DNA from 3 places in the Brevibacterium sp. K72 genome. Region 2 is predicted to be linked to each of the others. Evidence: predicted binding sites of a transcription regulator. Region 2 holds the regulator's gene; each other region holds the start of a gene.

Region 1 (10,299 bases), 1.5 Mb from region 2:
GTCCTCGGCGCGATGTACGGGTCGACGACCGGGGAAGCCGGGCGCCTCGTGCCCCGACTGCGCCAGTCCTTCCCCGCGGCGATGCATCTCGTCGACTCCGCCGCCGAGGCGGGACGGACCGGGGGAGTGGTGACGACGTGGCTCGGGCGGACCTCCCCGGAGCCCGGTGAAGGCTGGCGCCGGGTCCAGTCCCGGGCCGACCAGGTCGATGCGACCACCGCCGATGAGAACCGCGCACGCCGGGCCGCCGGCGACCAGGGGCGCTTCACCCGCAACTTCGTCGTCCAGGGCACCGCAGCCGAATGGGCGCTCGCGTGGCTGGCCGACCTCCGGCAGCGCCTGGCCGCACTGCCGGAGATCGACGATTCGCCCGCGACCGCCTCGGGTCCGGCCTTCTCACGACGCGCCCACCTCGTCTTCTTCCTCCACGACGAGGTCATCGTCCATGCCCCGGAGGCGCACGCGGATGCCGCAGCGGACGCGATCCGGGAGGCGGCTGCCTCGGCGGGCAGGCTCCTCTTCTCCGGTGCCCCCGTCGATTTCCCCCTCGACCTCACGATCGGGGAACGGGCGGCGGCGAAGTAGGGCCACGGGCCTTGACGCAGGGGGACATGTCAGCGGCAGGATGTAGTGTGTGCGGAGTCCGCACGAACCCCTGTCTCGAGCACTGGAGGAACCCATGTCGATCACCGTCAAGGCACTGCAGAAAACCGGACCTGATCAGCCGTTCCGCGTCGCCGAGATCGACCGCCGCGACCCGCGCCCCGACGACGTCGTCATCGACATCAAGGCGGCGGGCATCTGCCACAGCGACATCCACACGATCCGCAACGAGTGGGGCGAGGCGAGCTTCCCGCTCACCGTCGGCCACGAGATCGCCGGCGTCGTCTCCGCCGTCGGATCCGAGGTCACCGAGTGGAAGGTCGGCGACCGCGTCGGCGTGGGTTGCCTCGTCAACTCGTGCGGCGAATGCGCCGAATGCCTCGCCGATCAGGAACAGAACTGCCTGCGCGGCAATGTCGGCACGTACAACTCGACCGACGTCGACGGCACGATCACGCAGGGCGGCTACGCGGAGAAGGTCGTCGTCAACGAGCGCTTCGTGCTCCGCATCCCCGAGAGCCTCGACTTCGACGTCGCCGCCCCGCTGCTGTGCGCGGGCATCACGACCTACTCGCCGCTTCACCGCTGGGGTGCCGGCGAGCTCAAGGACGGGGCGCCGAAGAAGGTCGCGGTCCTCGGGCTCGGCGGACTCGGGCACATGGGTGTGCAGATCGCCGCGGCGATGGGCGCCGAGGTCACCGTGCTCTCCCGGAGTCTGAAGAAGGAGCAGCTCGCGATCGACCTCGGGGCCACGCGGATGCTCTCGACAGCGGAGGAGGACTTCTTTTCCGACCACCGCGGCGAGTTCGACCTCATCCTCAACACGATCAGCGCGGACATCCCCGTCGATAAGTACCTGCGGCTCCTCGCTCCGCGCGGGGTCATGGCCGTCGTCGGCCTCCCGCCGGAGAAGCAGGAGCTCTCCTTCGGTTCGCTCATCGGCGGCGGCAAGGTGCTCGCCGGGTCGAACATCGGCGGCATCGCCGAGACCCAGGAGATGCTCGACTTCTGTGCCGAGCACGGCATCGCCGCCCAGATCGAGACGATCGGCATCACCGAGGCGGATTCGACCTACGACCGTGTCGTCGCCGGTGAGGTCTACTTCCGCGCCGTCATCGACATTGCGACGCTGAACGACGCCGAGGTGGAACCCGCACTCTGAGGCTGGGGCGCTTCGGCGCCGGAGTGCCGGTCAGAGCCTTCAGCGCCGATCAGAGCAGCGTCGCCGCCGACGCGAGGAGGGCGAAGGCGGCGACGATGACGGCGACGCGGACGATGTGGAGCCGGTCCCACCGCCCGACCTGCTCCCGCCAGTCCGCGGGATGGGACTCGGCGCTCCACGTCCGGGTGCGGTTGTTGATCGGGACGAGCAGGGCCACAGACATGATGACGCTGCCGGCGAGGAGCACAGCGGCGAGACCGGCCGTCCACGCCGATGCCGAGCCTCAGGTCAGCGCCGCGAACGCGCCCGTGAGCGCGAGCGAGGCGATGTACCACACGGGCATCACCGCCCCGAGCATGCGGGCACCGTCGGCTCGGGCCGTCAGCGACGGGCCGGCGGGCAGGCGCAGGGTGATCGGATTGACGACGACGGCGACGGCGAGCTCGACGCCGACCATGATGCCGACGATCGTCGTCGCGAGGATTCCGAGAATGACGTCCACGGTGCGGTCCTTCCAGTGACATGTGCTGGTGCTGGTGTGATCGCGTGTGCTGGTTCGGGTTCGCGCTCGTGTGCTGCCTCGAGTGTTCTTCGGCGCCTTCGATCGAGCCATGCTCACAATCTAGCAATGCTAGGAATTCTATCATTGCTAGAGTAGGGCGGGACGGACAGCGGCGCAAGGGAATCGAGGGAGGCTGGCGGTGACGGACAGACAGACACGACTCGACGAGCGGCGTGCCGCGATCCTCGCGGCCGCCCGCACAAGCGCGGACTCCTCAGGCTGGTCGGCGGTGACGACTCGGCGCCTCGCCGAGGCGATCGGCTATTCGCAGCCCGTCCTCTACGGCCACTTCCCCGGAGGCAAGGCCGAGATCATGCGCACCGTCGCCCTCGACGGGTTCACCGACCTGCGGCAGCGGTGCCAGGCGGCGATCGAGACGGCGGGCGCTGAAGCTAGACCCGATTCGCGTGGGGTCGTCGAGGCGCTCGCCCACGCCTACCTCGATTTCGCCGACGCGCACCCCGCCGTCTACGAGGCGATGTTCGCCGAGCCGATCGGCGCGCGCTTCGCCGAAGCGGACAACGAACCCGAGCTCAGGGACACCTTCACGGTGCTTGCCGACGTCATCGGCGAGGACACCGCGACCGAGGTCTTCTGGGGTGCCCTGCATGGGATGAGCCTGCTCGAGCGCGCCGGACGGATGAAGACCGCGGACCGGGCTCGGCGGGTCGCCGACCTCAGCGCGCGCTTCGCGTGAGGCCTCGTGCCGTCATGCGCCGGGGCGGACCGGACCCAGAGGCCCGCCCGGTCACCGGTCCGTCTCAGGATCGGCCCGTACTCTGACGGGGATGAGAGGCTATAGGCAGCGCGTGCGCACGGTTCCTATGGGCCTGCTCATCCTCTACACCGCGTTTATCGCCCTCATCACCCTCACCCCGCAGCAGCTCGACACGTCGCCGGGGTCACCGATCGCCCGCCTGCTCGCCTTCTTCGCCTCCCATGAGGCGACGGAGTGGCTGAGCTACGAGCGGGTGGAGATGCTTGCGAATGTCGGACTCTTCGTGCCCTTCGGGTTTCTGCTCGCATTCCAGCTCGGCGTGCGGCGCTGGTGGATCGGCTGGGTGGCCGGTGCCGCGTTCACCTGCCTCATCGAGGCCACGCAGCTCACCCTGCTCTCCCCGACGCGCTTCGGGACGATCAGCGACCTCGTGACGAACACGCTCGGCGCCGGGCTCGGAGCCGCGCTCGCGCTCCTCGTCATGCTCCTCCTGCCCAAGCGCGTCGAAAGGGAGCCCGCCGAATTCGCGGTGCGGTGAGCCGAGCTGACTCATGTCGCAGAGGTCAGCCCTTGGCGCCCTCGAACGAATCGATGCACCGATCGAGAGCCTCGCCGAGGCGTCGCCTGGCCTGCGGATCGAGTCCGCTGACCATGAGCGCCTCGACTTCCTCGACGCGCACGACCGCCTGAGCGAGGAGGTCCTCGCCCGCGGGTGTCAGAGTCGTCGGACGCGACCGGCCCGTGTCGACCGTCTCCGGACGGGTGACGAGCCCGCGGTCCTGGAGCCCGCGCAGGAGCGTATTCATCGCCTGCCGGGTGACGAACGCGCCGCGGGCGAGATCCGAATTCGACGCCCCGGGAGTCCGCTGGAGCAGTTCGAGGCACGCGTACTGGGGAATGGAGAGCTCAAGCGGACGCAGGACGTCGTCCATGTGCGCGCGCAGCAGGGACTGCAGGTGCTTGAGCTGATACCCGATCTTCGATTCGAGGCGCGGAGACTCTTGACTCATGTCAATATTCTGACATACATTCGCAGTGTCAGAAACCTGACATAGGAATCGAGCCGGTGCGAGAGCAGCGCCGTTCGAGACACGAGAGAGGACAGAGACCATGGATGTCACAGGAGTGGATTTCGTCGCCCTGCAGGTCCGCGACGTCGAGGCGTCGGCGGAGTTCTACACCGGCCGGCTCGGCCTCGAGCGCGCCGACGCCAGCCCGCCCGGGGCCGTCGTCTTCCAGACGACGCCGACCCCCTTCGCCGTGCGCGAGCCCCTGCCGGGGGTCGATCTCGACGCCGTCGAGCGGCCAGGAGTCGGTGTGGCGCTGTGGCTGGCCTGCGAGGACGCGGCAGGGCTGCATGACTCCCTCGCCGAGGCGGGGGTGCCGATCCTCCGGGAACCGGCCCCGAGCCCGTTCGGGCTCACCTTCACTTTCGCCGACCCTGACGGCTACGCGGTCACCGTCCACGAGGCGTCACCTCGGTGAGGGGAGGTAGGACTCAGTCGGACTCGCTGCGCGCGGTCGATCGGGGCTTCGGGACCCAGCAGGCCACCTCGGCGGAGTAGTCGTCGAAGTCGGCACCGAAGCGGTCGCGGAGGTCGGCCTCCTCGAGGGGGCGGATCATCCAGTTCCACAGCAGGGACCCGGCCAGGGCGTAGGCGATGACGAGCCATGAGTCGATGAACATGCCGATCGCCACGCCCTGGGCGACCCCGGCGACGGCCATCGGGTTGCGGAGGAAGCGGTAGGGGCCGTCGTCGACGAGACGGTTGGGCATCTCCGCGGGCAGGGGCGTGCCGCCGCCGTAGCGCGCCATCGTCACCGCCGACCAGATGCCGAGCGCGCTCGCGAGGACGAGGAGGGCGAAGCCGGCGAGGACGACGAGGACGGGGAACTTCACCTCGAGGCCCCAGCGCTCCTCGAGCGCGGAGATGATCCACGGGATGATGACGAGGAAGACGCCCCAGAAGCACACGAGCTGGATGCCGGTGCGCATGAGCAGGGAGCGCTCGTCCTCGGTCCGGGAGCTCGAGAACGCGAACGGACCGAAGAGGAGGCGTTCGGTCGGGATGCGGCCGGCGAGCATGAGGGCACCGGCGATCGTGCTCGCGACAGCGGCGGCGATCATCGCCACGGCACCGAGTCCCGCCTCGGTGGTCACCGTCGCGTAGACGGTCATGCCGAGGGCGACGAGGATCGTCCAGGGGACGACGACCCACACGGCCAGGCGGACGCCGAGGGCCACGGCCGCGGAGGCGAGAACGAAGAGTGGGATGTCGAAGACGGCGACGACGACCGGCTCGAGGGACCCGAGCGTCGCGGTGCGGATGCCGGGGACGGTGAAGACGCCGAACCACCATGCGGCTCCGGCGAGGGCCTGGAGGGCGAACCAGATCCGGGCGTGGGTGCGGGTGAGCGGCAGGTCCGTGGAGGGGCGGGTGTGCGGCATCGTCAGCTCCTCACGCCTCGATCGTGCCGGTGATGCGCACCGTCGTCGGGCCGCCGACCCAGATCGACGGGGCGGGGGTTGGGGCTGTTTCGGTGAGGGCTGCCTCGTCGGGGTTCGGGTCTGAGTCGCCCGGGGTCGGGCGCTCGGACCTGATGCTGATGACCCCGGCGCGGCCGATCGCGGTGCCCTGGGTCGCGGTGTAGGAATCGGGGACGAGGCCCTGCCCGATGAGCCACTGCGCGACCGAGGCATTGAGGCTGCCGGTGACGGGATCCTCGGCGACGCCGACGCCGGGGACGAAGGCGCGGACCTCGTAGGCGTGTTCGGAGCCTGCCGGGTGGGCGCCGACGACGCCGAGCTTCGTGTCCGGGATCGCCGAGAAGTCGGGGGTGAGGGCAAGGACCCTCTCCGCGGAGTCGAGGCGCACCGCCGCCCAGCCGGGACCGTTGTCGACCCACGCGTGGTCGAGGATCTCGGTCCGGTCGATGCCGAGCGCCGAGGCGATGGCTGCGACGTCGTCGTCGGCGAGCGGTCCGGAGCGGAGGAGCTCGGGAGCGGCGAAGGAGAGGTCGGCGGTGGTGGTCGTGCTGCTGTCGGGGCCGCTGCGGCGGAGGTCGACGAGGCCGACGCCGCACTCCTGGACGACCGTCGTCTCGCTGTGCGGGGTGCCGCCGGCTGCCAGCCATGCCGCGGCCGAGCCGAGCGTGGGGTGTCCGGCGAAGGGCAGTTCGCGGGAGGGGGTGAAGATCCGCAGGCGGTAGTCGGCCCGCTCATCGGTGGGCGGGAGGACGAACGTCGTCTCCGAGAGGTTCGTCCAGTTCGCGATCTGTGCCATCTCGTCGTCGGTGAGTCCCTCGGCGTCGAGGATCACGGCGACAGGATTGCCTCGGAAGGGCTCGCGGGAGAAGACATCGACCTGGGCGAACTCGCGACTGCGGGGCATGGGGGACTCCTCATCGTCATGGCTGACCTGTTCCCATCGTAGTGGGGCAAGCTCCGCGTTCTCACACAGCCCCCGAGGCTCCGACGCAGAAAGGGGACTTGTCGATCGGAGTCGTTCGTTCCGGCTTCGCCGACAGTGCTGCCCGCCCGACCTGTGGACAGCCTCCCACCGAGCTGAGCGCGTCACTCAGACTCCGTTCCTAGACTTGGGCGCTCAGGACTGGGTCCGGACTCGGCGCTCAGGACGGGGCCGGGACGGGGCGAGCGAGGATCGACGAGGTGACGATGGATCTCAGGCAGGGCGTGGAGACGTGGTGGGAGGCCATCACCTCCGGATTCGGACGCGGGGACGGACTCGAGCTCGGGCCGACGCAGCTGCTCATCATCCTCGGCGTGCCTCTGATCATCACGATGACGCCGGCGATCTGGCGGTTCTTCGGGCTCTTCGTCACCTTCGTCCACGAACTCGGTCACGCCTTCGCGGCGCTGACGACCGGACGGGTCGTGCGCGGGATCTCGCTCAACTTCGACCACTCGGGGCAGATGAATTCGTTCGGTCGGGTCGGATTCTCCGCAACGTGGGCGGGATTCTGGGGATATCCGGCACCGGCGGTGCTCGGGCTCGTCCTCATCACCTCGGCGATCTACGGCTGGGCACCGCTCGCGCTCTCGCTCGGTGCGCTCGTCCTCCTCATCGCGCTCATCTTCATCCGCAACGTCGCCGGCGTCGTCATCGCCGTGTGCACGGCAGTGGCCGCGCAGTTCCTCGTCGTCTTCCTGCCGCCCGAGTGGATCGCGGTCTTCGTCGCCGGGCTCGGCGTCGCGCTCGCCCTCGGCTCGCTCAAGGACCTCGTCAAGGTCATCCGCGTCCACACCCGCCGTCGGAACGTCCAGCAGTCCGACGCGTTCATCCTCAGCCGCGGCTCCGCGATCCCCGCGGGCGGCTGGCTCACCCTGTTCGCCCTCGTCATCGTCGGGTGCGCGATCGGGTCGGGACTCCTCATCTACTCGGCGTTCGTCGTCTGATCCCCTCGCCGAGGCGGGGCTTGCCCCCGAATCCCGACCGTCGTCGGGATCCCTGGTCAACCGGGGTTCCACCGGACTGGATCTTCCCGGTGATCCGAGTTTCCTCAGGCGCCGGAGTTCCCAAGGAGCCCTCGTTCCCTAGGGCCGGGGTTCCGCGGGTGGCCGGAGGTCCCCGGGCCGCCGAAGATTACAGGGCGACCGGGCGACCGCAGTCACTGGGGACCGGGCCACCCCAACGGCGATGCACGATTCGTGCGGGCGGGCACAGCCGCCTCGGCGAGGGGATGCTCCACCTCCCCGCCTGGACGGTCGGCAGGGACCGGTGCACGGAACCCCTGCGTACGGCGCCCACGGTGGGATGACAGAATCGGACTATGGATCTGAGCCCGAAGTTCGCTGCCGTGCTGTTCGACTGTGACGGCGTCCTCGTCGATTCCGAGAGCATCACGAACGAGGTGCTGCGCGGGATGCTCGCGGACATGGGATGGGACCTGACCCAGGAGGAGGCCGTCGCCCGGTTCGTCGGCAAGATGCTCCGCGACGAGGCCGACGTCATCGAGGAGCACACGGGCGTGCGGATCGACGCCGACTGGCTCGCCGACTTCCGACAGCGACGCAACGTCGAGCTCGAGGCCCGCCTCGAGGCGATCCCCGGCGTCGTCGACGCCGTCCACATCATCGAGAAGGCCTACCCCGGCAGGCTCGCGTGCGCCTCGAGCGCCGACCGGCCCAAGATCGAACTGCAGCTGAAGAAGATCGGCCTCTACGACGTCTTCAAAGGACGGATCTTCTCCGGCATGGAGCTGCCGCGGTCGAAGCCCGCCCCCGACGTCTACCTCGCCGCCGCGCATGCGCTCGGAGTCGACCCCGCCGAGGCGGCCGTCATCGAAGACTCCCCGACCGGCGTCATCGCGGGGCGGGCCGCCGGATCCTACGTCTTCGGCTTCTGCCCGCCGTCGCCCGTGCACCAGACGCCCGAGACCCTGCTCGCCGCCGGCGCCGACGCGACCTTCGACTCGATGGCGGAGCTGCCGGGGCTGGTCACGCGCGAGGGGTGAGGGCTGGGACTGGGTTTCCCACCTGTCCGCCTCTGATTCCAGAACGACGAATTGCACTCTGGGCTGCCGATTCAGCCTGCTCGGACGTGCAGTCGGCCTGCTCGGCCGTTCAGTCGGCCCGTCCTTTCAGCCTGCCGATAGGTTGCCCCAGCCTGCCGATTGGCAGCCGAAAATCACTGAGCGTCCGAAATTCAATGAATTCGACGTTCGAAGAGATTTCGAAAAAAGGATTGACACGATTTGTGACGTGACCTACACTGGAATCAACGATCCACACTGAAGTGGAAAGGCAGGTGACCGGCAGTGGAGGACCCTTCGAACCCTGATGGGGCCGCTTGCGATGCCGCTGGTGGTGACCAGCCGAATCAGCCGCGCACTCCTCGTTTCGATGTCGACCCCGATTCCCCGTTCGCCGACGCCCTTTCTGTCTACACCGCCTGTGACCGCGCGCATTTCGACGCGATGCGGACCACTGCCGGGCTGTTCCTCGACGAAGTCATCGAGCACCTCCGCCTGCTCAACCCGCGGCCTGATGAGCCCTATGCACATGCGTCGTTCATCGACACCGCCCACAGGTATGAGGTTCCCGAGAGCGACGAGCTCGAAGGCCCTTCGAACAGTGGTGCGTCTGCGGAGGCTGTGACCGACGAGGGTGAGTCCGCGAACTCCGATGGCCGTACCGACGAAGCGGAGTCCTCGAACGCGGACGGACCCACCGATGCCTCCCCCGACGAAGCAGCTGTCGGCGCTGCCGGCGAAGCAGCAGTCTCTGCAGCAGGACTCGGTGGAGCAGGACTCGGCGCAGATTCCCCGGAACCCGAGCATCTGCCGGGGTTCCCGCGGTTTCGGCCGGACTCGACGTTCTACACCTGGGTGCACATGTACTCCCACACCGAGGACCTTGCCGAATTCGCCACCGTCCTCGGCGCGACGACCTCGCGCACCTACAGCCACGTGACCGCGTCGATGATCCTCGTTCACGGGTTGCCGCAGTTCTATCAGCGCTGCCTCGGCGGCGAGTTCACCATCGAACACGTCAACGTCGCGACGCGGCTGTGCCAGGACGTGCGCTTCGCACTGCTGCCGAACATCGACGACTACCTTGCCGGGAGGCGTGCCGACATCACCCCGGAGACGTTCGCGAAGTCCCTGGGCACACGGATCAATGCGATCCAGCCCGAACCCGATCGTACGAAGACGGCGCACGAGAAACGACGGGTGTCCATTACGACGTATCCCGACGGGACTGCCAGCGTCTCCCTCGTCGGACCCGCGGCCGACCTGCAGGCCTACTATCTGCGGATCGAGGCATTCGCGAAGGCGATCCGCAACGGCAACACAGCCTGTTTCGCCGACCAGCTGCCCGAGGGTGCCGTCATCGACGACGATCGTGCGATCGACGCGCTGATGTTCGACATCGCCACATGCACCCGTCCCCAGGTCCGCATCGAAGTCCTCGCGGAAGACACCGAAACTGGGGCGACGACGACTCGGCAGATCCCGCTCGACCTCGAGCATGTCCGCAGCGTCGACGACATCGATGATTCCATCGCCGAGGCGGTCGACACCGCCACGAGCATCCCGGCCGGCAAGAGCACCGCTTCGGTCGGCGGCGGAACCGGGGACGGGGCCGAGGACGGCGCCCGGGCCGGCGCTGACGGACTCCGCGCCGACGGACTTCGCGCTGACGGACTTCCCCATGACGGTTCCGGCAGACTTGCCGAGTCCGATGGCATCGTCGCCGAGGATTACGAGCTGGACTCCGGTTCGGTCGTCGAT
Region 2 (10,299 bases):
CCGCGTCGGTCTGATGTGGGACGCGGGGTGGGTCGACGAGGTCCGCACTCTCCTCGACCAGGGGCTCGCCCACGGGAAGACCGCGTCGCGGGCGATCGGCTACGCGCAGATCCAGGACTACCTCGCAGGTGCCATCGACGCCGAGTCCGCCCGGGAATCGACGATCGTGCGCACCCGCCAGTTCGCCCGCCGCCAGGACACATGGTTCCGCCGCGATCCGCGCGTGACCTGGATCGACTCCGGAGTCGCCGAGGCGGGGGCGAAGCTCGACCGGGCCCTGGACATCGTTAGACTGGAGTCATGAATACCCCGTTCGCCGCACTCGCCGGCACCCGGTTCCACAAGGGCCACGGCACCGAGAACGACTTCGTCCTCCTCGAGGATGACGGCGGCGACCTCACCCTCCATCCCGAGACCGTCGCGCTGCTCGCCGACCGGCGCACGGGCCTCGGCGGCGACGGCGTCATCCGCATCGTCCGCTCAGCCGACAGCGGCATCCCCGGCGCCGACGAGCAGGCCGCTGCCGGCGCCGAATGGTTCATGGACTACTACAACCACGACGGCAGCCTCTCCGAGATGTGCGGCAACGGGGTGCGCGTCTTCGCCCATGCCCTGCTCGAGACCAGCCGGGTCCCCGCCGACAGCGAGGAGATCAAAGTCGGCACCCGGGACGGCATCAAGACCGTGCGCATCACCCTCAACCCGGCCCTCGGCGAGACCGAGCCGTCGACGGCGTCGACCCCCGGAGGCCCCGAGGACGCGTGGTACACCGTCGACATGGGCCGTTGGTCGATCGATGAGACCGCCGAGACCCTCGTCACCACCGACGGCATCGACGTCCCCCGACCGGGGCTCTCCGTCGAGACGGGGAATCCGCACACCGTCGTCGCCCTCGCCGAGGCGGCCGAACTCTCCGCAGCCGACCTCCGTGACGCTCCCGTCCTCGACCCCGTGCCCCCGCAAGGGTCGAACGTCGAGTTCATCGTCATGGAACCGGCCCGCAGCGACCTCGCCGGAGGCGAAGGCGCTCTGCGCATGCGGGTGTCCGAACGCGGAGTCGGCGAGACCCGATCCTGCGGCACCGGGGCGTGCGCGGCGGCCATCGCCGCCCACCATTGGGCGGGACCGACCTCACCGTTGCAGTGGCGTGTCGACGTCCCCGGGGGACGCCTGCGCATCGGCATCACTCCTGATGAGGGCGGTGACCAGGGAACCGTCACCCTCGCGGGTCCGGCCGTGCTCGTGGCCACGGGCACGATCGACTGAGCGACCGCCTCGGCGGGGGATGACCTGCTGGAACAGCCCGTGTCGGCGGGGGAGGCTCAGGCGTCCCTGCGGATCGTCAGGATCCGGAAGCCCTTCGACGAGGCGGTGCGCTCGGCGGTGAACCCCTCGCCGAGCATCTCGCGGATCCAGGTGAGCAGCGAATCGGCGCCGAGGTTCTTCGACACGACGAGGTCGGCGCGCCCGCCCGGGGCCAGGCGCGGCAGCCACGTCTCGAGGAGCTCGTGGAGGACGTCCTTGCCGACGCGGATCGGCGGATTCGACCGGATCGTCGTGAACTGCACATCCGCGGGCACCTCGTCGGCGGTGACGGTGCGGACCGAATCGAGGCCGAGCCTGGCCGCATTCGCCGCGGTCGACTCGAGGGACCGGGAGTTGACGTCGAGGCCCCACACTCGGACGTCCACCTCGGCGTCGGAGGCCTGGAACGCGGAATGGAGGGCGATGGGACCCCACCCACACCCGAGATCGAGGAGGTCGCCGGGTTCGGGATCGGGAAGATGCTTGAGCAGCACCGCCGTGCCGGGGTCGAGACGGGTGGGGGAGAAGGTCCCGCTCATCGTCTCCAGACTCACGGTGCGACCGGCGAGATCGAGGGTGATCTCGCGGCGTTTGGCCTGGCTCGAGGGGCTCTCGGTGAAATAGTGCTCCGACACCGTCCCAGTCTAAACGGCTGTGGGAGAATAGATGGACGCACATGTGCGTTGTACTTCGTGTACAGCGGTTGCCACGAACAAAGGAATGAATGACGTCCACTGACAAAGAGCGTCGGGAAGCGATGCTCGACCGTGTCCTCGCCAGAGGTGCCCAGGCGCTGAGCCCGAAGGAAGCCGCCGCTGACGAGGAATCGCAGTTCGACCTCGCCGAGCGTGCCGCCCTGCGCCGCGTCGCGGGCCTCTCGACGGAACTCGAAGATGTCACCGAGGTCGAATACCGACAGATCCGGCTCGAGCGCGTCGTCCTCGCCGGACTGTGGAACACGACTCTCGACGAAGCCGAGAACTCGATCCGCGAACTCGCCGCCCTCGCCGAGACCGCAGGCTCCGAAGTCCTCGACGCTATCGTCCAGCGCCGCGACAAGCCGGACCCGGGAACGTATCTGGGCCGCGGCAAGGCCGCCGAGCTCAAGGAGATCGTCGAAGCCGTCGGCGCCGACACCGTGATCATCGACTCCGAACTCGCGCCCAGCCAGCGGCGCGGACTCGAGGATGTCATCAAGGTCAAGGTCGTCGACCGCGTCGCGCTCATCCTCGACATCTTCGCCCAGCACGCGAAGTCCCGTGAGGGCAAGGCGCAGGTCGAACTCGCCCAGCTCGAATACCTCCTCCCGCGTCTGCGCGGTTGGGGTGAATCGCTGTCCCGGCAGGCCGGTGGCCGTGTCGCCGGCGGTGCCGGCATCGGCTCACGTGGTCCCGGTGAGACGAAGATCGAACTCGACCGGCGCCGCATCCGCACCCGGATGGCGAAGCTGCGCCGCCAGATCGCCGGCATGGCGCCCGCCCGGGACACGAAGCGGAAGAACCGCGCACGCAACCATGTGCCCTCCGTGGCGATCGTCGGCTATACGAACGCCGGCAAATCGTCCCTGCTCAACCGGCTCACCGACGCCGAGGTGATGGTCCAGAACGCCCTGTTCGCGACTCTCGACCCGACGGTGCGACAGTCCCGGACCTCCGACGGCATCACGTTCACCTACACCGACACCGTCGGATTCGTCCGCAACCTGCCCCACCAGCTCGTCGAGGCGTTCCGGTCGACGCTCGAAGAGGCCTCGGACTCCGATCTCCTCCTCCACGTCGTCGACGCCTCCCACCCGGACCCGCAGGGGCAGATCCGCGCGGTCCGCGAGGTCCTCGGGGACGTCGACACCGGTGACATCCCGGAACTCCTCGTCTTCAACAAGGTCGACCTCGCTGACGAGACCGTGGTCACGGCGCTGCGTGCCGAATACCCGGGCGCCCGGTTCGTCTCCGCAACGACGGGGGAGGGCATCGCCGACCTCGTCGAGACGATCGAGGAGAAGCTGCCGTCGCCGAACATCGAAGTCTCCGTGCTCATCCCCTACGAGCGCGGCGACCTCGTCTCGAAGATCTATGCGCTGGGCACCGTCGATCACGAAGAACACGGTGAGGGCGGCACGGGCATGCACGCGAAGGTCCCGGCCGAGCTCGCCGCCGAACTCGAGGAGTTCCGCCGGCCTGACATGGTCATCGGCGAGTGAGCTCGGTCGCCGACCTGCTCTCTGCGGCCGTCGGCGCCATCGGCGGGTCGACCCGTGAGGGTCAGACCGAGATGGCGCAGGCGGTCGCCTCGTCGCTCGACAAGGGCATCCACCTCCTCGTCCAGGCCGGCACCGGAACCGGCAAATCGCTCGCCTACCTCGTGCCGGCCGCGGAGTACGCGAGCCGCACCGGTGGGAAGGTCATCGTCTCCACGGCGACGCTCGCCCTGCAGACGCAGATCATCCACCGTGACCTCCCGCGCCTGTTCAAATCCGTGAAGAAGTCCCTCGACCCGCTGCCGAAGGCGGCCCTGCTCAAGGGGCGGCGGAACTATGTGTGCAAGCACAAACTCGCCGGCGGTTACCCCGACGAGGACGAGGGAATGCTCTTCGACCTCGGCGCCGATGCCGCCGCCGGACGGAAGCCCGCCGACCGGTCGGGCCTCGGCGAGGAGATCCAACGCATCCGCACGTGGGAGAAGACCACGGAGACCGGAGACCGGGACGACCTCATCCCCGGCGTCAGCGACAAAGCGTGGGCGCAGGTCTCCGTCAACGCCTTCGACTGCCTCGGCTCGAACTGTCCGCTCTTCACCGAATGCTTCGCTGAACAGGCCCGCAACGCCGCCGCCGAGGCGGACATCGTCGTCACCAACCATGCCCTGCTCGCGATCGACGCGTTCGGGGAGAACGCCGTCCTGCCCGAACACGACGTCATCATCATCGACGAGGCACACGAGCTCAAGGACCGGGTGACCAATGCCCTGTCCGGCCAGATCAACACGGGCATGCTCTCGGCGGCCACCTCGGCGGTGCGCAAGCACACCACGGTCGAGGACGGCGTGACCGCGATGCTCGACACCGCCTCGGCGGCCTTCGAACGCGCCACCGCCGGGGTGAGCGAAGGGCTCATGCTCTCTTTGCCCGAACCCCTCGCCCTCGCGCTCACGCAGATCCGCGACTCCGCCCGGCAGATCATCAACGACATCGGCGGACGCAGCGAGGACGCGGACGCCGGCCGGCAGATGGCGAAGGCCCGGTGCCAGGAGATCTTCGAACTCGCCGAACGCTTCTGCGACCCCGGCAAGAACGACGTCGTGTGGCTGAGCCGCAGCACCTTCCGCGAGCGGGAGACGACGAACCTCGTCGTCGCGCCCCTGAGCGTGGCCGGGACGATGCGGCACGGGATCTTCGAAGAGTCAACCGTCGTCGCCACCTCGGCGACCTTGTCGCTCGGCGGGAACTTCGACGCCGTCGCCGCCTCGCTCGGTCTCGTCGGCCCCGACTCGCCGAGGTGGGACGGCCTCGACGCCGGATCGCCGTTCGACTACGGCCGGCAGGGCATCATCTACGTCGCCTCCCACCTGCCCAAACCCGGTCGCAGCGGGCTGAGCGAGGAAGCGCTGGCCGAACTCGAAGCCCTCGTCACAGCCTCGAAGGGCGGGGCGCTCGGACTCTTCTCGTCCCGCGCGGCTGCGAATGCCGCGGCCGAGCACCTGCGGGACCGGCTCGATCTGCCGATCCTCCTCCAGGGCGACGACGGTCTGCCGTCGCTCGTCTCCCGGTTCGCCGCCGACGACGAGGCGTGCCTGTTCGGGACGATGTCCCTCTGGCAGGGCGTCGACGTGCCGGGCCGGACGAACCGGCTCGTCATCATCGACCGGATCCCCTTCCCGCGCCCGGACGACCCTCTCATGCAGGCGCGGGCCCGGGACGCCGACCGGCGCGGGGTCAACGGGTTCATGGCGGTGAGCGCGACGCATGCCGCGCTGCGTCTGGCGCAGGGTGCCGGTCGGCTCATCCGGTCGACCGGGGACAAGGGCGTCGTCGCGGTCCTCGACTCGCGTCTGCGCTCGGCCCGCTATGCCGGCTACCTCGTCAGTTCGATGCCGCAGATGTGGCCGACGACGGATCCGGCGGTCGTGCGCACAGCACTCGGGCGCCTGGCCGCGACGAAGGACGAGGACGCCGCGAAGAAGTGACGGCGCGGGGCCGGGTGGTAAAGTTCGCGCCATGGCTCGCAAGCGGAAGAAGAAGCCCTATCGGAAATACTGGCTGCCGTGCTTCCTCTCGGGTGTCGTCCTTCTCGCCGGAGGGGGAATCGGCTTGCTCATGGGTGCCACATATCTCAACGTCTGGCCGATCGTGCTCTTCGTTCTGGGCGGTCTCGCCATGGTGTTCACCCTGGTCGCATTGTTCCATGACGGGGAGTGGACGGAGGGCTATTCGACTGCCGACTCCATGACGGGCATATAGGGGCGGTTCGTGTCAGCCCCGAGGCGGCCATTCATCCCCGCAGTGGCACAACCTCCCCTCGGCGGTAAAACCTCCCCTTAGCGGCAAAACCTCCGCACAGTTTCACACCCCGCACCCGTAGCGCTAAATCCGCTGCTTGCACGGGGATGATTTGTCGCTCGAGGTGCCGGTCGGCAGAGCGCGAGGCCTGCGGCGACACGCACGCCAGCCGTCACCCGCCTGCCGGAGCATGCCGACTCGCCCCAGACACCCTTGCCCCGACCGCCGAGGCGCCCCAGACACGCCGAATGCCCACGACCACCAACGGTCGTGGGCATTCGCGTTTCCGGTCAGCCGCCTCGGCGAGGGGCGAGCCCACCCGCAGAGGCCCGCGAGGAACCCAACCTCAGAGCCGGCGGATGACGGCGACGACGAGGCCCATGATCTGGGCGTACGTACCGTCGATGGGGTCGTAGTCCTTGTTCTGCGGCAGCAGCCACTGGCGCCCGGCCTTGCGCTTGAGGGTCTTCACCGTCGCTTCGCCGTCGAGGAGGGCGGCGACGATCTGCCCGTTGTCAGCGGTGTGCTGCTTGCGCACGACGACCCAGTCGTCGTGGCAGATCGCGGCTTCGATCATCGAATCGCCGACGACCTTGAGGAGGAACATCTCACCGGAGCCGACGACCTGCGTGGGCAGGGAGAAGACGTCGTCGACCTCCTGCTCGGCGAGGATCGGACCACCGGCGGCGATGCGGCCGACGACGGGGACCTGGACAGTGTTGTTCGCGAGCTCCTCGTACTTCGCGCGCTCGGCCTCCTCCTCCTCGAAGGGATTGACGACCTCGATCGCCCGCGGGCGCTTGGGGTCGCGGCGGACGTAGCCGAGCCGCTCGAGCTGGGAGAGCTGATGGGCCACACTCGAGAGCGAGGCGAGACCCGCCGCCTCGCCGATCTCGCGCATGCTCGGCGGATAGCCGTTGGTGACGACGGCGCGCTCGATCGTCTCGAGGACGAGCCGCTGTCGGGGGGAGAGACGGAAGTCCCCGGCCCCGGTCGGACCGTCAGGGATCTCGACCTCGTCCTCTTCGCTGCGGGCCGCGGCGATCTCGCTGGCAACATCCTCGTTGCGCGGCCTGCCTCTGCCTCGTTTGCTCTGCACCATTGCTCTTTCCCCTTCGTTCTAATCCCGCCGTTTCCCACCGGTTGAACCGCCTCGAGAGACCTCGTGTCAGTGCCGCCTGGGATGGTTGTTCGAGATCGATCAACAACGCTGGTTCTCCCTCATTGTCTCATAAATGTTCGAGATGGACTGGACATTTGTTCGAATGATGTGTTGAATAGAACAGACGTTCTACCCATTGCGGGTGGAATAGTACGAAGAAAGAGGTAAATGCGATGTCTGTGATGAATCAGGAACTGCATCTGACCAACCGCGGCCGCCGTGCCGTGCGTCTGCTCCGCACCGCCGTGTGCGCCCTCGCGATCGTCGGCGGCACGCTCTTCTTCTCGACCCAGACGTTCACCGCCGAGGCGGTCGGCGGTGACGAGGTCATCGGCGTCGCCGCGGACTCCGTCGTCGTCGGCGAGGGCGAGTCGCTGTGGACGGTGGCCTCGAACCTCGGCCTCGACCGCGACACCCGTGACGTCGTCGCCGACATCGTCGAGCTCAACCACCTGTCCTCGCCCGTCGTCCACCCCGGCCAGAGCCTCGACGTTCCCCAGCGCTAAAATCGCTGTGTGGGAAACATCGAGTCTCTGCCAGTCCGCTCCGACCTCGTCGGGCGTGAGCCCTACGGCGCCCCGCACCTCGACGTGCCGGTCCAGCTCAACGTCAACGAGAACGCCTATCCGATTCCGGACGTCGTCGTCGAGGCGATGCGCACGGCCGTCGACACTCATCTGGCCGGACTCAACCGCTACCCGGACCGTGAGTTCACGGCACTGCGCGAGCACCTCGTCGACTATCTGACTGGTGTCAACGAGCGCGCGGGCACGGCCGTCGAGCTGCATCCTGAGATGATCTGGGCCGCCAACGGCTCGAATGAGGTCCTCTCCCACATCGTCCAGGCCTTCGGCGGTCCCGGACGCACCGCACTCGGCTTCACCCCGAGCTATTCGATGCACCCGCTCATCACGACGGGCACCGGTGCCGAATGGATCCATGCCGAGCGCGACGACGACTACGGACTCACCGCCGAGGCGGTCGCCGCCGAAGTCTCCCGCGTCGACCCGGACATCGTCTTCCTCTGCACCCCGAACAACCCGACGGGCACCTCGCTCGGCCTCGACGTCATCGAAGCCGCGTACGAGAACTGCTCGGGCATCGTCATCGTCGACGAGGCGTACGCCGAGTTCTCCCGCCCGGCGCTGCCTTCGGCGATGACCCTGTTGGCAGGCCGCCCTCGTCTCGTCGTCTCCCGGACGATGAGCAAGGCGTTCGCATGCGCGGGTCTGCGGCTCGGTTACGCGATCGCCGCCCCCGAACTCATCGACACCCTCCGCCTCGTCCGCCTGCCCTACCACCTCTCCGACGTCACCCAGGTGCTCGCGTGCACAGCGCTCGAGCACGCCGATCTCCTCCTCGGCAACGTCGACCGGCTCATCGACTCCCGGAACGCGATCTCGGCCCGTCTGGCCGAACTCGGCTTCACCGTCCATCCGAGTGATTCGAACTTCGTCCTCTTCGGAGGCATCGCGAAACCGGCCGAACTGTGGCAGAAGCTGCTCGACCGGGGGATCCTCATCCGCGACATCGGCATCCCGCACCATGCCCGAGTCAATGCCGGGACAGAAGCTGAGACGACCGCGTTCCTCGCCGCGATGAACGATATCGTCGCTGACGATCCCTCCACCCTGCTCAGCGCCCACTGAGTCGCCGCAGGTCGCCCCGGTTCTCAGCCGGGCGGTGACCCTGGGACAATGGGAAGCGCAGCATCCGCGCCGCACATGACGGCGCGGCACACGACGAAAGGCTCACTATGAGGCAGGCCCAGCGCGAGCGGTCGACATCGGAATCGACCGTGTCCGTCGCCCTCGATCTCGACGGAACCGGCAAGGCGGACATCGCGACGACCGTGCCGTTCTTCGACCACATGCTCACGGCGCTCGCGAAGCACTCGCTCATCGACCTCGACGTCACTGCCAAGGGCGACACCCACATTGACGTCCACCACACCGTCGAGGACACCGCGATCGTCATCGGCCAGACCCTCGCCGAGGCGCTCGGGGACAAAGCCGGCATCCGCCGCTACGGTTCCGCGTTCGTTCCGCTCGACGAATCGCTGGCCCGATGCGTCGTCGACATCTCGGGCCGCCCCTACTTCGTCCACGAGGGAGAACCCGAAGGGCAGCAGTACCACCTCATCGGCGGACACTTCACCGGGTCGATGACCTCGCACGCCCTCGAATCGATCGCGCTGCACGCGGGGCTGACCGTCCACCTCGACCTCATCCGCGGCCGCGACCCCCACCACATCGTCGAAGCCCAGTTCAAAGCGTTCGCCCGGGCCCTGCGCGAAGCCGTCGAACCCGATGGCCGCACCACCGCGGTCCCGAGCACCAAGGGAGTCCTATGAGCACCACCGTCGTCGTCACCCCGTTCGGGGTTCCCGACCAGCTCGCCGCCGCCTGCGTGCTCTCGAACATCACCGGCACGATCGTGCCCGTCGGCGACTTCACCGGCATCGTCCTCGCCGACACCGGAGTCGCAGCCGGCAACGAGGCGGCCGCGGCGATCTCGAAGCTCGCCGGCAAGCATGAGGTCCTCCTCCTCGTCCGCAGCGACGAGCAGATCGACGCCGGCCATTACCGCAACGGTGCCCGCGAATCCGATGTGCCGGCCGGGCTCGCCCTGCGCAACCTTCCCGACGTCGTCGAACAGCTCCTGCTCGAGACGACGACGGCCGACCAGGTCGAAGGCAACATCCCCACCTCGTCGATGTCGAAGCTCCAGGCGAGTGCCGCGACGATGACACCGGGCCGGGCGGCGCTGGCACGGACAGCGCTGCTGTGGATCATCGTCGCCGTCCTCGCCGGCATCGTCCTCGCCTTCGGCGTGAGCTTCGGGCTCAGCGGCAACGGTGTGGCGTGGGGCGTCGCCGTTCTCGGTGTCGTCGTCCTCGGATTCGCCCTCTGGCGGATCTCCCGAGTCCTGTCCGGAGGCCGGTCACGATGACGACGATCGCCGTTCTCGACTACGGAGCAGGCAACGTCCGCTCTGCCGTCCGCGCAGCTGAGGCCGCCGGCGCCGAGGTGAGACTGACTGCCGACCACGCTGACATCGAGGCCGCAGACGGGCTCCTCGTTCCCGGCGTCGGCGCGTTCTCCGCCGTCATGGCCGGGCTCGAAGGGGTCGATGCGCTCGACCTCATCAGAGCCCGCCACGAGGAGGGACGGCCGCTGCTCGGCATCTGCGTCGGCCTCCAGGTGTTCTTCTCGCAGGGTCGTGAACACGGTGTCGAGACGGCGGGCATCGGTCTGTGGCCCGGCGAGGTCACCGCGCTCGATGCTCCCGTCGTCCCGCATATGGGATGGTCGGACATCACTGCAGCCGAAGGGTC
Region 3 (10,299 bases), 1.0 Mb from region 2:
GAACATGCCGAGCTCTTCGACGCGATCGCCCACCGCGACGTCGACCGGGTCCGCGAGCTCGCGACCCACCATCTGAGCACGAGCCGCCAGCAGCATGACAAGCACCGGGAGCGCCTCGCCCACGAAGGCAAGACGGCGGAAACCGAGGACGCGAAGGCCGAGGGCTGAGGGAGACGACGCGCTCAGCCGGCGGCCGGATGCGTCCTGACGGCCGGGTCAGCCGTCGCGGGTCGGTCCGTCGCCGCTGAACCTGCGTCATCGGACCGCGGCCCGGCGTCTGTCGCCGCACTCGCCTCCTGCGCCGCACTCGCCTCCTGCGCACCCCGAGCGAACGGCCACCCGGTCATCCGCTTCGGTCGCGCCGGCGCGAACGTGCGCACCTTCGAGGTCGAGAGTCCGAGGCCGACGAGGGACTCGGCGAGCCTGACGGCGGCGGCGACACCGTCGACGACGGGGACCGAGCAGCGGTCGACGATCACCTCGGCGAGGTCGGCCATACCCCCGCACCCGAGGACGATGACCTCGGCACGGTCACGATCGACCGCCTCGGCGGCCTCACCCGCGATCGCGTCGACGGCCCGGTCGGGATCGGCCTCGAGGTCGAGGACGGCCATCCCCGAGGAGCGCACGGAGGCGCAGTGCCGGTCGAGCCCGGCGAGCAGAAGCCGATCCTCGATGAGCGGGACCGTGCGGTCGAGGGTGGTGACGACGGAGTATCGGCGGCCCAGCAGCATCGCCAGCGTCGCACCCGCCTCGGTGATGTCGACGACGGGGACGTCGAGGAGCTCCTGCAGGGCTTCTCTGCCGTGCTCGCCGTAGCCGGCCTGGATGACAGCGTCGTACTCACCGTCGTATCCGAGCACGGCGTCCATGACGCCGAGTGCCGCGAGGTGGCTTTCGACGTTGCCTTCGCAGGATTCGGGGCCGAAGCTCGGGGTCAGGCCGATGATCTCCGTGTCCGCCGAGGCGGCCTCCCGTGCCGCTCGGGCGATCCCGTCGGTCATCGACGCGGTCGTGTTGACGTTGACGACGAGGATTCTCATGGGTCTCTCCAGGTCAGGTGGGTGTGTGCGGGTCAGTGTGCGGTCGGGACGGCGATCTCCTCGCCGTCGACCTCGCGGAAGGTGAAGTCGCGGCGGGCGATGACGAAGTAGATGACGGCGGCAAGCCCGGCGCCCAGGAACCACGAGAACTCCGAGACCGAGGAGAAGGCCGGCACGAGGGCGAGGATGAGCGCGATGAGGGACGCGGGGATGAACGCGCCGATCGCCCGCCAGTTGACCCCGTGGTGGTAGAAGTACTCGCCGTCGTTCGCCTCGGTGTAGAGCTGGGGGACGTTGACCTTCGTCTTCCGCACGAGCCAGTAGTCGACCATGATGATGCCGAAGAGCGGTCCGAGCAGGGCACCGAGGCCGCCGAGGAAGTAGACGATGACGACAGGTGAGTCGTAGAGGTTCCACGGGAGGATGGCGAAGCCGATGATCGCCGAGATGATCGCGGCGCTGCGGAAGTTGAGATGACGCGGGAAGAGGTTCGTCAGGGCGTAGGTCGGGGCGACGAAGTTCGCCATGAGGTTGACTGCGACGGTGAGGATGAGCAGGGACAGCGAGGCCAGCGCGAGGAGGATCGGACTGCCGATCGCCTGGACGATGTCGGCGGGTGAGGTGATGACGGTGCCGTCGATCGTGTACTGCGCGCCGGCGAGCGAGATGACGACGAGGCCGAAGACGAGCATGTTGATGGGGATGCCCCAGAAGTTGCCGACGACGATCGAGCCGCGGGTCTTCGCCGAGCGGGTGAAGTCGGAGAAGTTGAGGACGAAGGTGCCGTAGATCGCCACCCACAGGGCACCGCCGCCGAGGATCTGCACCCACATCTCCCACCCGGTGAGCGGATCGTCGATCGACCACGAGATCCGGAAGTCGACGCGGACGAGCATCCACACGGCCAGGGAGACGAAGGTGAGGAGGATGATCGGTCCCGCGATCGCCTCGTACCTGCGGATCATCTCCATGCCGTAGCTGACGATGATGACCTGGACGATCCAGAGCAGGGTGAAGGAGAACCAGCCGAGGCCGCTGAGTCCGAGGAATTCGACCTCGGCCCATGACTGCAGACCCGGCAGGAACGTGAGCAGAAGGACATTGAGGACGTTCGCGGCGAGGTAGGTCTGGATGCCGAACCATGCGATCGCGACGATTCCGCGCACCGAGGCGGCGAGCTGGGCGCCGTGGATGCCGAAGGCGATGCGGCTCATCACCGGGTAGGGCACCCCGGTCTTGTGCCCCATGATCCCCGAGAGGGTGAGGAGGATGAAGAGGAGGGCGGCGCCGACGAGGAGGGCGACGAGGATCTGCCACGCGCCGAGGCCGAGGGCGAAGAGTCCGAGCGCGAAGCCGTAGTTGCCGAGCGAGTGGACGTCGTTGGCCCAGAGGGAGAAGACGCTGTAGGCCGTCCAGCTGCGGCCCTCCTTCTTACAGGGAGCGAGGTCGGCGTTGTAGAACCGCGGGCTGATCCGGTGGGCCGCCAGTTGCTCGGGGCTCGGCCCGAGGCGCTCGGGATTCGGCTGGTCGGAGGTCACTGTCGTCGCCATGGGGCACTCGCATCCGAGACGGCATAACACTGGAATACCAAACGAGGATCCACAGGGTCATGGTGATGATTGCTGACCGGTTCAGCGTAACGTGGGTCACAGTTCTTCCGCAATGAGGAAAGGGGCTTTCGTCTTCGAGAAATCAGACTGCAAGCGTCGTTCGCGGCGGTGCACATCTGGGCAGATGGCCGTCACGACGCTCGCGACGAGTCTGGATTTTTGGCATACCATTTGTCCGAATGCTGAGCGAAGGGCGCAAGGTGGGCGCGCCCGCACCCCCACGGGCGAGCACCCCGGCGGACAGCACTCTTGACACGGACTCGAACACGTGTTCGAATGCTGGCATGCGGTGGAACGAGCAGGAGAAGGTGGCCGGGCTCTTCGGAGTCAAGGGGCTCGTCCGCAGCGTGCGCACTCCGGAGTTCGCGGGAATGACCTTCCACGAGGTCCTCGCGAAGTCGGCGCTCAACCGGGTGCCGAAGTCGAGCGGAATGCCCTTTTCGTGGACGATCAACCCCTACCGCGGGTGCTCTCACGCGTGCGTCTACTGCTTCGCGCGGAGCACCCACCGCTACCTCGATCTCGATTCAGGTGAGGACTTCGACCGCGAGGTCATCGTCAAGGTGAACACACCCGAGGTCCTCGCCGCCGAGGTGGCCAAGCCGAAGTGGTCGCGCGAGCTTGTCGCGCTGGGGACGAACACCGACCCCTACCAGCGGGCCGAGGGTCGCTACGGCCTCATGCCGGGCATCATCACCGCGCTGGCCGAGCATGCGACACCGCTGTCGATCCTCACGAAGGGCACCCTGCTCCGGCGGGATCTGCCGCTGCTCGCCCGGGCGGCCGAGGATGTCCCCGTCGAGATCGGCATGTCGATCGCCGTCCACGACGACACCCTGCAGCAGGCCATCGAGCCGGGTACGCCGACGACGACGGCGAGGCTCGCGACCGTGCGTACGGCAGCCGACCTCGGCTTCCGGGTGACGGTCTTCATCATGCCCGTCCTGCCGAAGCTCACCGACTCGCGCGAGCACCTCGATGCGGCCCTGCGGGCGATCAGCGAGGCCGGGGCACACCGGGTCGTCTACGGTGCCCTGCACCTGCGGCCCGGCGCCAGGGAGTGGTTCTTCGAGTGGCTCGGGCGCGAACATCCCGAGCTCCTCCCCCGCTACCGACGGATGTATGCGAACTCGCCGTATGCCTCGAAGGAGTACCGGACGTGGCTGCGCGCACGGATCGATCCGCTCATCGACCGCTACGGCCTGCGCGGGTCGAGGGACGAGGACTACGGCGAGCGCGGGGCGCTCGGCACCAGGGGTGACCGGTCCGCAACCGGGACGTCCTCGATCGCCATCGGCGCGGAAGGCCTCCCGCAGCTTCAGGCCGCCCTCTTCTGAGCCCCGGACTTCCATCCCACCGGCCCCTGACCCCAACCGGCCGCTGACCACACCCGACACCTGAGCGCCGCCGACCGATCGGCGGCGACCGCGCTCACAGCTGTTCGTCCGGGGAATAACGCGCGCTGACCGGTAGTTGAAAGTGTCATGAAAATTGAGATCTGGTCGGACATCGCGTGTCCGTGGTGCTACATCGGCAAGCGACGCTTCGAGACCGCGCTGGAGGGGTTCGCCCACAAGGACGAGGTCGAGGTCCGGTGGCGCAGCTTCCAGCTCGACCCCTCGCTCCCCGATCACGTCGAGGAGTCAGAGGCCGCCTACCTCAGCCGGACGAAGGGCATGCCCCCGGAGGCCGTCAAGCAGATGTTCGCGCAGGTGAGCGAGCAGGCCTCTGGCGAAGGACTCTCCTACGACTTCGACTCCGTCGTCGTCGCCAACAGCTTCACGGCACACCGCTTCCTCCACTTCGCGCAGACCCACGACGTCATGGCCGAGGCCGAGGAGGCACTCATGTCCGGACACTTCGAGACCGGTCGTGACATCGGCAGCATCGACTACCTCGCCGAGGTGGGTGAGAGTCTGGGAATCGATCCCGCCGAGACCCGCCGGGTCCTCGAATCCAATGAGTACACCCGCGCCGTCGAAGCCGACATCGCCGAGGCCCGCGCGCTCGGCGCCAACGGGGTACCGTTCTTCGTCATCGACCGCAGGTACGGGATCTCCGGGGCCCAGCAGTCGGAGACGTTCTCCCGCGCCCTCGACACTGCATGGGAGGAGAGCTCCACGCTCACCGTCCTGTCCGGTGCCGGCTCCACAGCCGCCGATGCGTCCGACGGTGCCGATGCGCCCAGCGGTGCTGTGTGCGGCCCTGAGGGCTGCGACTGAGGGTCCGACGGTCCGACTCCTCGCCCCTCCCCCTGAGCACCACCTCCACCCCCTCCGAAAGGACACCCCCACAGTGAACGATTCCGCCCCACTCATCCGAATCGTCGTCGGCAGCATGCGACCGGTCCGCGTCGGTGACCAGATCGCGGCCGCCGTGTCCGAGGTCATCGCCGACGCGACCGGTGCCCGCGTCGAGATCGTCGACCTCGCCGACCTCAGGCTGCCGATGCTCGATGAGCCGGCGATGCCGGCTCTCGGGAACTACCAGAACGCCCATACGAAGGCCTGGGCCGAGATCGTCTCCGAAGCGGACGGAATCGTCTTCGTCACCCCGCAGTACAACGGCGGCTATCCGGCGTCGCTGACGAACGCGATCGACTACCTCTTCGCCGAATGGCGGGACAAGCCCGCACTCATCGTCAGCTATGGCGGGCACGGGGGCGGGATGTCCGGGGCGCAGCTGCGCTCGGTTCTCGAATTCATCGGGGTCGACCTCGTCGCCGACAACGTCGAGATCACCCTTCCCCGCGAGTCGTACGGCGCAGACGGTCGCCTCGTCGATGCCCCGGAGATCGTCCAGGGCTACGCTGACAAGCTTGAGACCGCGGCGAAGACTCTCGACCGGACGTTGGCCCCACAGGCCTGAGCCAAGCGCTGGCCGGGGCTCAGGAGCCACCGGAACTCTGAGGCACGAAGACGGCAACCCGATCCTGCGCAGTGCGGGGTCGGGCTGCCGTCTCTGCTCGTCCGGCGTTCCGAACCGAGCGGTGCAGGACTAAGGTGAGTTCCATCATGGGCTCCTACACCGATTTCCTGGGACCGACCGCGCTCACCGAGGCAGTGCTGCTGCTGGCGAGCTTCGTGCTCTGTTCGCTCATCGGCTTCGAACGCCAGTTCCGGCAGAAGAGCGCGGGCTACCGGACGCATGTGCTCGTCGGCATCGGCACGTGCGCGTTCACGCTCGTCTCCGCCTACGGTTTCTCCGGTGTCCTCGACAGCGACGTCCAGCTCGACCCCTCGCGGATCGCCGCGCAGATCGTCTCTGGCATCGGCTTCCTCGGCGCCGGCGTGATCTTCAAAGGCCGGAACATGGTCCGCGGGCTGACGACGGCGGCGACGATCTGGGTGGCTGCTGCCGTCGGCATGGCGTGCGGGGCGGGAATGCTCGGGCTGGCGACGATGCTCACGGCACTCCACCTCCTCACGCTCTTCGTCGTCGCGCCGCTCATCCGCAGGATCCCCGACAGTGATCACGGGAAGCTCCTGCGCATCGTCTACCGTGACGGCGGTGGGATCCTCCGAGAGATCCTCGCCGTCGCGAGCTCGATGGGATTCAAGAACACGATCCTCGACTCCCAGCGGTTCGAGGACGAGGACGGGGTGACGATGGTGCGCATCGATGTGAGGTTCGACGGCAAGCGCCCCCTGCACATGCTCATCCCGATGATCATGGAGCTCGACGGGGTGGACAAGGTGAGCATGCGCGAGGACCGTGTCCACTCCGTCGATTCCGACGGCGACCCGTTCTGAGCCGGCTCCGGCTCAAGGGACTGCTCAGCCGCGCAGCGACCGTTCCCACGCGAGCGTCGCCAGAGCCGCTGCCTGGTCGGGAAGGTGGGCATCGTCGAAGAGGACCTCGGGCGAGTGGTTGACCGCCGCCGTCTCGGGGTCGACGCCGTCGGGGGTGACGAAGAGGAAGACGAAGGCACCCGGCACCTCCTCGAGGACATACGAGAAGTCCTCCGAGCCCATGACCGGATCGGGAGCTTCGACCACGCGGTCGGGCCCGAAGGCCTTCTGCAGGGTCTCAACGGTGAAAGCGGCCTCGGCAGCATCGTTGACGGTCACCGGGTACTGCTCGTTCCACACCACCTCGGCGGTGCAGCGATGGGCGGCGGCGATCGATTCGGCCAGACGCGTGGCGAGCTCTGGAAAACGCTTCGTCGTCTCGGCGGAGAGCGTGCGCACGGACATCGCCAGGGAGGCGGTCCCGGGGATGATGTTGACGGCGGATCCGGCGTTGAGCTGGGTCACCTCGGCGACGATGGGGTCGAAGACGCTGAACGATCCGGTGACCATCGAATAGATGGCCTGCCCGAACTCGAGGAGAGGCCGGATGGGGTCGACGGCGTCCTGCGGACGCGAACTGTGCCCGCCTTTGCCGTGCATGGTCAGGTGGAAGGTGTTCGCTCCGGCCATGATCGTGCCCGGTCGGGTGACGAAGGTGCCGGGCTCACCGGGGGCGACGTGGATCGCGTAGGCGGCGTCGGGGGTCGATCCGATGGTGTCGAACATGCCCTCGTCGATCATGTCCTTTGCGCCGCCGAGGCCCTCCTCGCCGGGCTGGAACATGAATGCGACGGTTCCGGCGAGCTCGTCCTGGTGGGCGGACAGGAGCTTCGCGGCTCCGACGAGTCCGGAGACGTGGAGGTCATGACCGCACGCGTGCATGTTCCCGTTGGTCGAGGCGTAGTCGAGGCCGGTCGTCTCGACGACGGGAAGGGCATCCATATCGCCGCGGAGCAGGATCGTCGGGCCCGGCCGTCCGCCGCGGAGGACGGCGATGACGGAGCTCAGCCCTTTTCCGGTCGTGATCTCGAGCGGCAGGCCGTCGAGTGCGTCGAGGATGGCGCGCTGGGTGCGGGGCAGGTCGAGTCCGAGTTCGGGGTTGCGGTGGAGGTCGCGGCGGAGCTCGATGAGCTCGGTGCTCAGGGCGGCGGCTTCGGTGGTGAAGTCGATCGTCATGGTTTCGTGGTCCCTTCTGCGGTGATGTGGGTGGTCATCGGTTCTGTTCGGTGCCGGTCGGCGGGGTGCGTCGGTCATCCGGCGAGGAGCGGGCGGGAAGGTTCGTCGCCGAACCACCCGGCGCTGTCCTTGACGACGGCACCACCCTGGACGATGGCGGTGACGTTGTCAGGGTCGGCGAGCGGGGTGATGTCCGTGAGCGGATCGAAGTCGACGACGAGGAGGTCGGCGAGCTTGCCCGACTCCACTGTGCCGAGGTCGTCGTCGAGGCGGAGCAGCGCGGCCGCGTTCTTCGTGCCAGCGACGATCGCCTCCATCGGAGTGAGACCGAGTTCGACGGCGTGGACGGGTTCGCGGAGGTTCTCACCGTGGGGGCAGACACCGGAGTCGGTGCCGAGTGCCACGCGGACGCCGGCGGCGAAGGCGGCGGCGAGGCGTTCCCGGGCGATCGCCGACCAGGTCACCTTCTTCTCGTACAGGTAGCCGGGCACCAGGGCGGGGTCGGGCACGCGCAGTGCGCTGCTCAGGGTCGGGACGAGGAAGGTCCCGTGTTCGAGCATGAGGTCGATGCCCTCGTCGTCGATGCCGTAGCCGTGTTCGACCGAGCGCACTCCCCCGCGGATCGCCGCCTTGATCCCCTCCGGGCCTTGAGCGTGAGCGGCCACCGGCTGACCCGCGCGTTTGGCGGTCTCGGCGACGATGAGGCGGACATGCTCCTCGGGGACGCCGAGGTCGTCGGGAGTGTCCGTGGGGCTCGAGACGCCGCCCGTCGTGCACACCTTGATGACATCGGCACCCCCGCGGATGAGGAGGCGTACGGTGCGGCGGACGTCGTCGTCGGTGTCGATGATCGGGTGGACGGGCATCGGCATCGGGACTTCGCGTCCGTTGGGCAGGGTGAAGTCGGTGTGCCCGCCGGTGGGTGAGAGCGCTGAGACGGCGATGTGCAGACGGGGCCCGTGGATGAGCCCGGCGCTGATCGCATCGCGGATTCCGCGGTCGATGCCGCCGAGGTCGCGCGCCGTCGTCACTCCCGCCATGAGCGTCCGGCGGGCGTTGAGCGCGGTGCGCAGGGTGCGTTCGGAATCGAAGCGTGCGGCATCGGCCGCCTGGTCCTCGATCGAGAGCCCGAGGTGGACGTGGGCGTCGATGAAGCCGGGCAGGATCGTCCTGCCTGTGAGGTCGATGATGCGTGCGGCCGGAGGCCGCTGCTCGTCGTCGGCCCGGCGCGGACCGGCGTAGACGATGCGCCCGTCGGCGATCTCGAGCTCGGCGTCGGGAAGCGGCGGTCCCCCGGTCCCGTCGATGAGGGTGGCTCTGCGCAGGAGGAGTCGGTCGTCACCGGGAACAATGGGTGGGACGAGTGCCGCGGCCATGGTGTCCTTTCGTCGGTCGTGCAGTCGTGATCGCAGGTCGAGTCGTGATGGTCAGGGGTCGGTGGTCCGGGCCCGCGCGCCGGTGGCTCCGACGAGCGATCTCACCAACGTGCGGTAGGTGTCCTTGACCTCATCGTCGGTGCCCTGTGGCCTGCCGGGTCGGAGCGTCAGCCGGAAGAGGGTGATACCGGCGAGAGCGTCGAGGATGAGATCGTGATCGAGGTCGGGGCCGATCTCCCCGCGGTCGACTGCGCGGTCGAGGATCGCCGTGCCCATCGCGTGTCGTCGCTCCATGAAGCCCTCTGAGATGAGCGGGATGACGTCCATGTCGAACATTGCGAGCAGGAGTCCGTTGCCGCGGGCGCGGGCATCGTGTGAGCGGCGGACGTTCTCGACGTTCTGCCACGCGTGAGCGACGAGGTCCTCGACGACGTCTCCCGTATCTGGTTGCTCGCCGAGGTCGAACGTCTCAAGGATCGCTGCGGCGACGAGCTCGGGCTTGGTCGGCCAACGCCGGTAGATCGCGGTCTTGCCGCACCCGAGTGTCGAGGCAAGCTGCTCGATGCGCAGGTTCGTCAGCCCGTTCGCCTCGACTTCCGCGCGCACGGCGGCGAGCACTCTGGCGGTGAGCTCGGCGTCGAGCGGCCGCCCCTTCGTTGTGGGCTGCGTCATGATCGGAGCCTCTCACGTCCGAATCTCTTTACGCAACACAACGTTTCGTTTTGAGACGGTGGCAGATTCCCAGAAGCCGACTGGCTTCAAGACTCTGGGCAGGCCTCGAAACGCCGACAAGCTCCCCAACGCTGACGAATTTCCAGACGTCGGCTGCCTGAGTTCCCGTCGACTCGAAGCGGAGAGGTCGTAGGCTGGGTTGCGAGAAAGGATGACGATGACGACTCCCCCGAACAGCGCCAACGGCAGCAGAGCCGACCGCTCCTTTCGTCGAGACGATGCCAGGAGACCTCGCAGCGGTGAGGGGCGCCGTCACAGCGATGCCGGGAGCCGACAGGACGGAGTCAGCGGCCATTCCGGAGGCGACAACCACCGCCTCGCTGATGTCCTGATCTGCCGCAACTGTGGCGTGGAGACCGGCCCCACTCCCCCGCCGATATGCCCGATCTGCGATGACGAACGGCAATGGGTGCCATCATCGGGTCAGGAATGGGTGAGCCGATCGCACCTCGCGGACGAGGGCCACAGGGTTGTCATCGAGGAGCGCGAACCGGGGCTTCATGCTCTGCGGATCGAGCCCCGTTTGGGCATCGGCCAGACGTGCTATCTGGCTGCGACCGACCACGGCAAT

Evidence for each region. Region 2 encodes LexA, which represses DNA repair genes until DNA is damaged. Its sites were predicted from a motif close to TCGAACANNTGTTCGA; they were not measured.
Region 1: a site for LexA is predicted at 8,739-8,754, ahead of ACQ1RG_RS04785 (HNH endonuclease signature motif containing protein). Genes of this name have one in related genera too.
Region 3: a site for LexA is predicted at 2,914-2,929, ahead of ACQ1RG_RS10525 (Rv2578c family radical SAM protein). Genes of this name have one in related genera too.

Annotation. Positions count from the first base shown of each region.
Region 1 covers NZ_CP191582.1:1,066,191-1,076,489, forward strand. The annotation lists gene ACQ1RG_RS04725 (bifunctional 3'-5' exonuclease/DNA polymerase) at 1-585, shown strand, start outside; gene ACQ1RG_RS04730 (NAD(P)-dependent alcohol dehydrogenase) at 680-1,765, shown strand; gene ACQ1RG_RS04735 (DUF1772 domain-containing protein) at 1,815-1,988, opposite strand; gene ACQ1RG_RS04740 (hypothetical protein) at 2,049-2,267, opposite strand; gene ACQ1RG_RS04745 (TetR/AcrR family transcriptional regulator) at 2,467-3,024, shown strand; gene ACQ1RG_RS04750 (VanZ family protein) at 3,116-3,583, shown strand; gene ACQ1RG_RS04755 (MarR family winged helix-turn-helix transcriptional regulator) at 3,609-4,055, opposite strand; gene ACQ1RG_RS04760 (VOC family protein) at 4,156-4,530, shown strand; gene ACQ1RG_RS04765 (methyltransferase family protein) at 4,544-5,494, opposite strand; gene ACQ1RG_RS04770 (PhzF family phenazine biosynthesis protein) at 5,505-6,437, opposite strand; gene ACQ1RG_RS04775 (M50 family metallopeptidase) at 6,722-7,462, shown strand; gene ACQ1RG_RS04780 (HAD family hydrolase) at 7,837-8,520, shown strand; gene ACQ1RG_RS04785 (HNH endonuclease signature motif containing protein) at 8,983-10,299, shown strand, end outside.
Region 2 covers NZ_CP191582.1:3,391,893-3,402,191, reverse strand. The annotation lists gene miaA (tRNA (adenosine(37)-N6)-dimethylallyltransferase MiaA) at 1-304, shown strand, start outside; gene dapF (diaminopimelate epimerase) at 301-1,266, shown strand; gene ACQ1RG_RS15315 (class I SAM-dependent methyltransferase) at 1,323-1,940, opposite strand; gene hflX (GTPase HflX) at 2,030-3,505, shown strand; gene ACQ1RG_RS15305 (ATP-dependent DNA helicase) at 3,502-5,487, shown strand; gene ACQ1RG_RS15300 (hypothetical protein) at 5,519-5,761, shown strand; gene lexA (transcriptional repressor LexA) at 6,147-6,902, opposite strand; gene ACQ1RG_RS15290 (LysM peptidoglycan-binding domain-containing protein) at 7,145-7,468, shown strand; gene ACQ1RG_RS15285 (histidinol-phosphate transaminase) at 7,478-8,611, shown strand; gene hisB (imidazoleglycerol-phosphate dehydratase HisB) at 8,719-9,315, shown strand; gene ACQ1RG_RS15275 (hypothetical protein) at 9,312-9,914, shown strand; gene hisH (imidazole glycerol phosphate synthase subunit HisH) at 9,911-10,299, shown strand, end outside.
Region 3 covers NZ_CP191582.1:2,353,384-2,363,682, reverse strand. The annotation lists gene ACQ1RG_RS10540 (GntR family transcriptional regulator) at 1-168, shown strand, start outside; gene ACQ1RG_RS10535 (aspartate/glutamate racemase family protein) at 183-1,043, opposite strand; gene ACQ1RG_RS10530 (NCS1 family nucleobase:cation symporter-1) at 1,076-2,593, opposite strand; gene ACQ1RG_RS10525 (Rv2578c family radical SAM protein) at 2,938-3,990, shown strand; gene ACQ1RG_RS10520 (DsbA family oxidoreductase) at 4,138-4,875, shown strand; gene ACQ1RG_RS10515 (NADPH-dependent FMN reductase) at 4,949-5,521, shown strand; gene ACQ1RG_RS10510 (MgtC/SapB family protein) at 5,668-6,405, shown strand; gene ACQ1RG_RS10505 (M20 metallopeptidase family protein) at 6,430-7,620, opposite strand; gene ACQ1RG_RS10500 (metal-dependent hydrolase family protein) at 7,695-8,996, opposite strand; gene ACQ1RG_RS10495 (TetR-like C-terminal domain-containing protein) at 9,048-9,668, opposite strand; gene ACQ1RG_RS10490 (hydrolase) at 9,886-10,299, shown strand, end outside.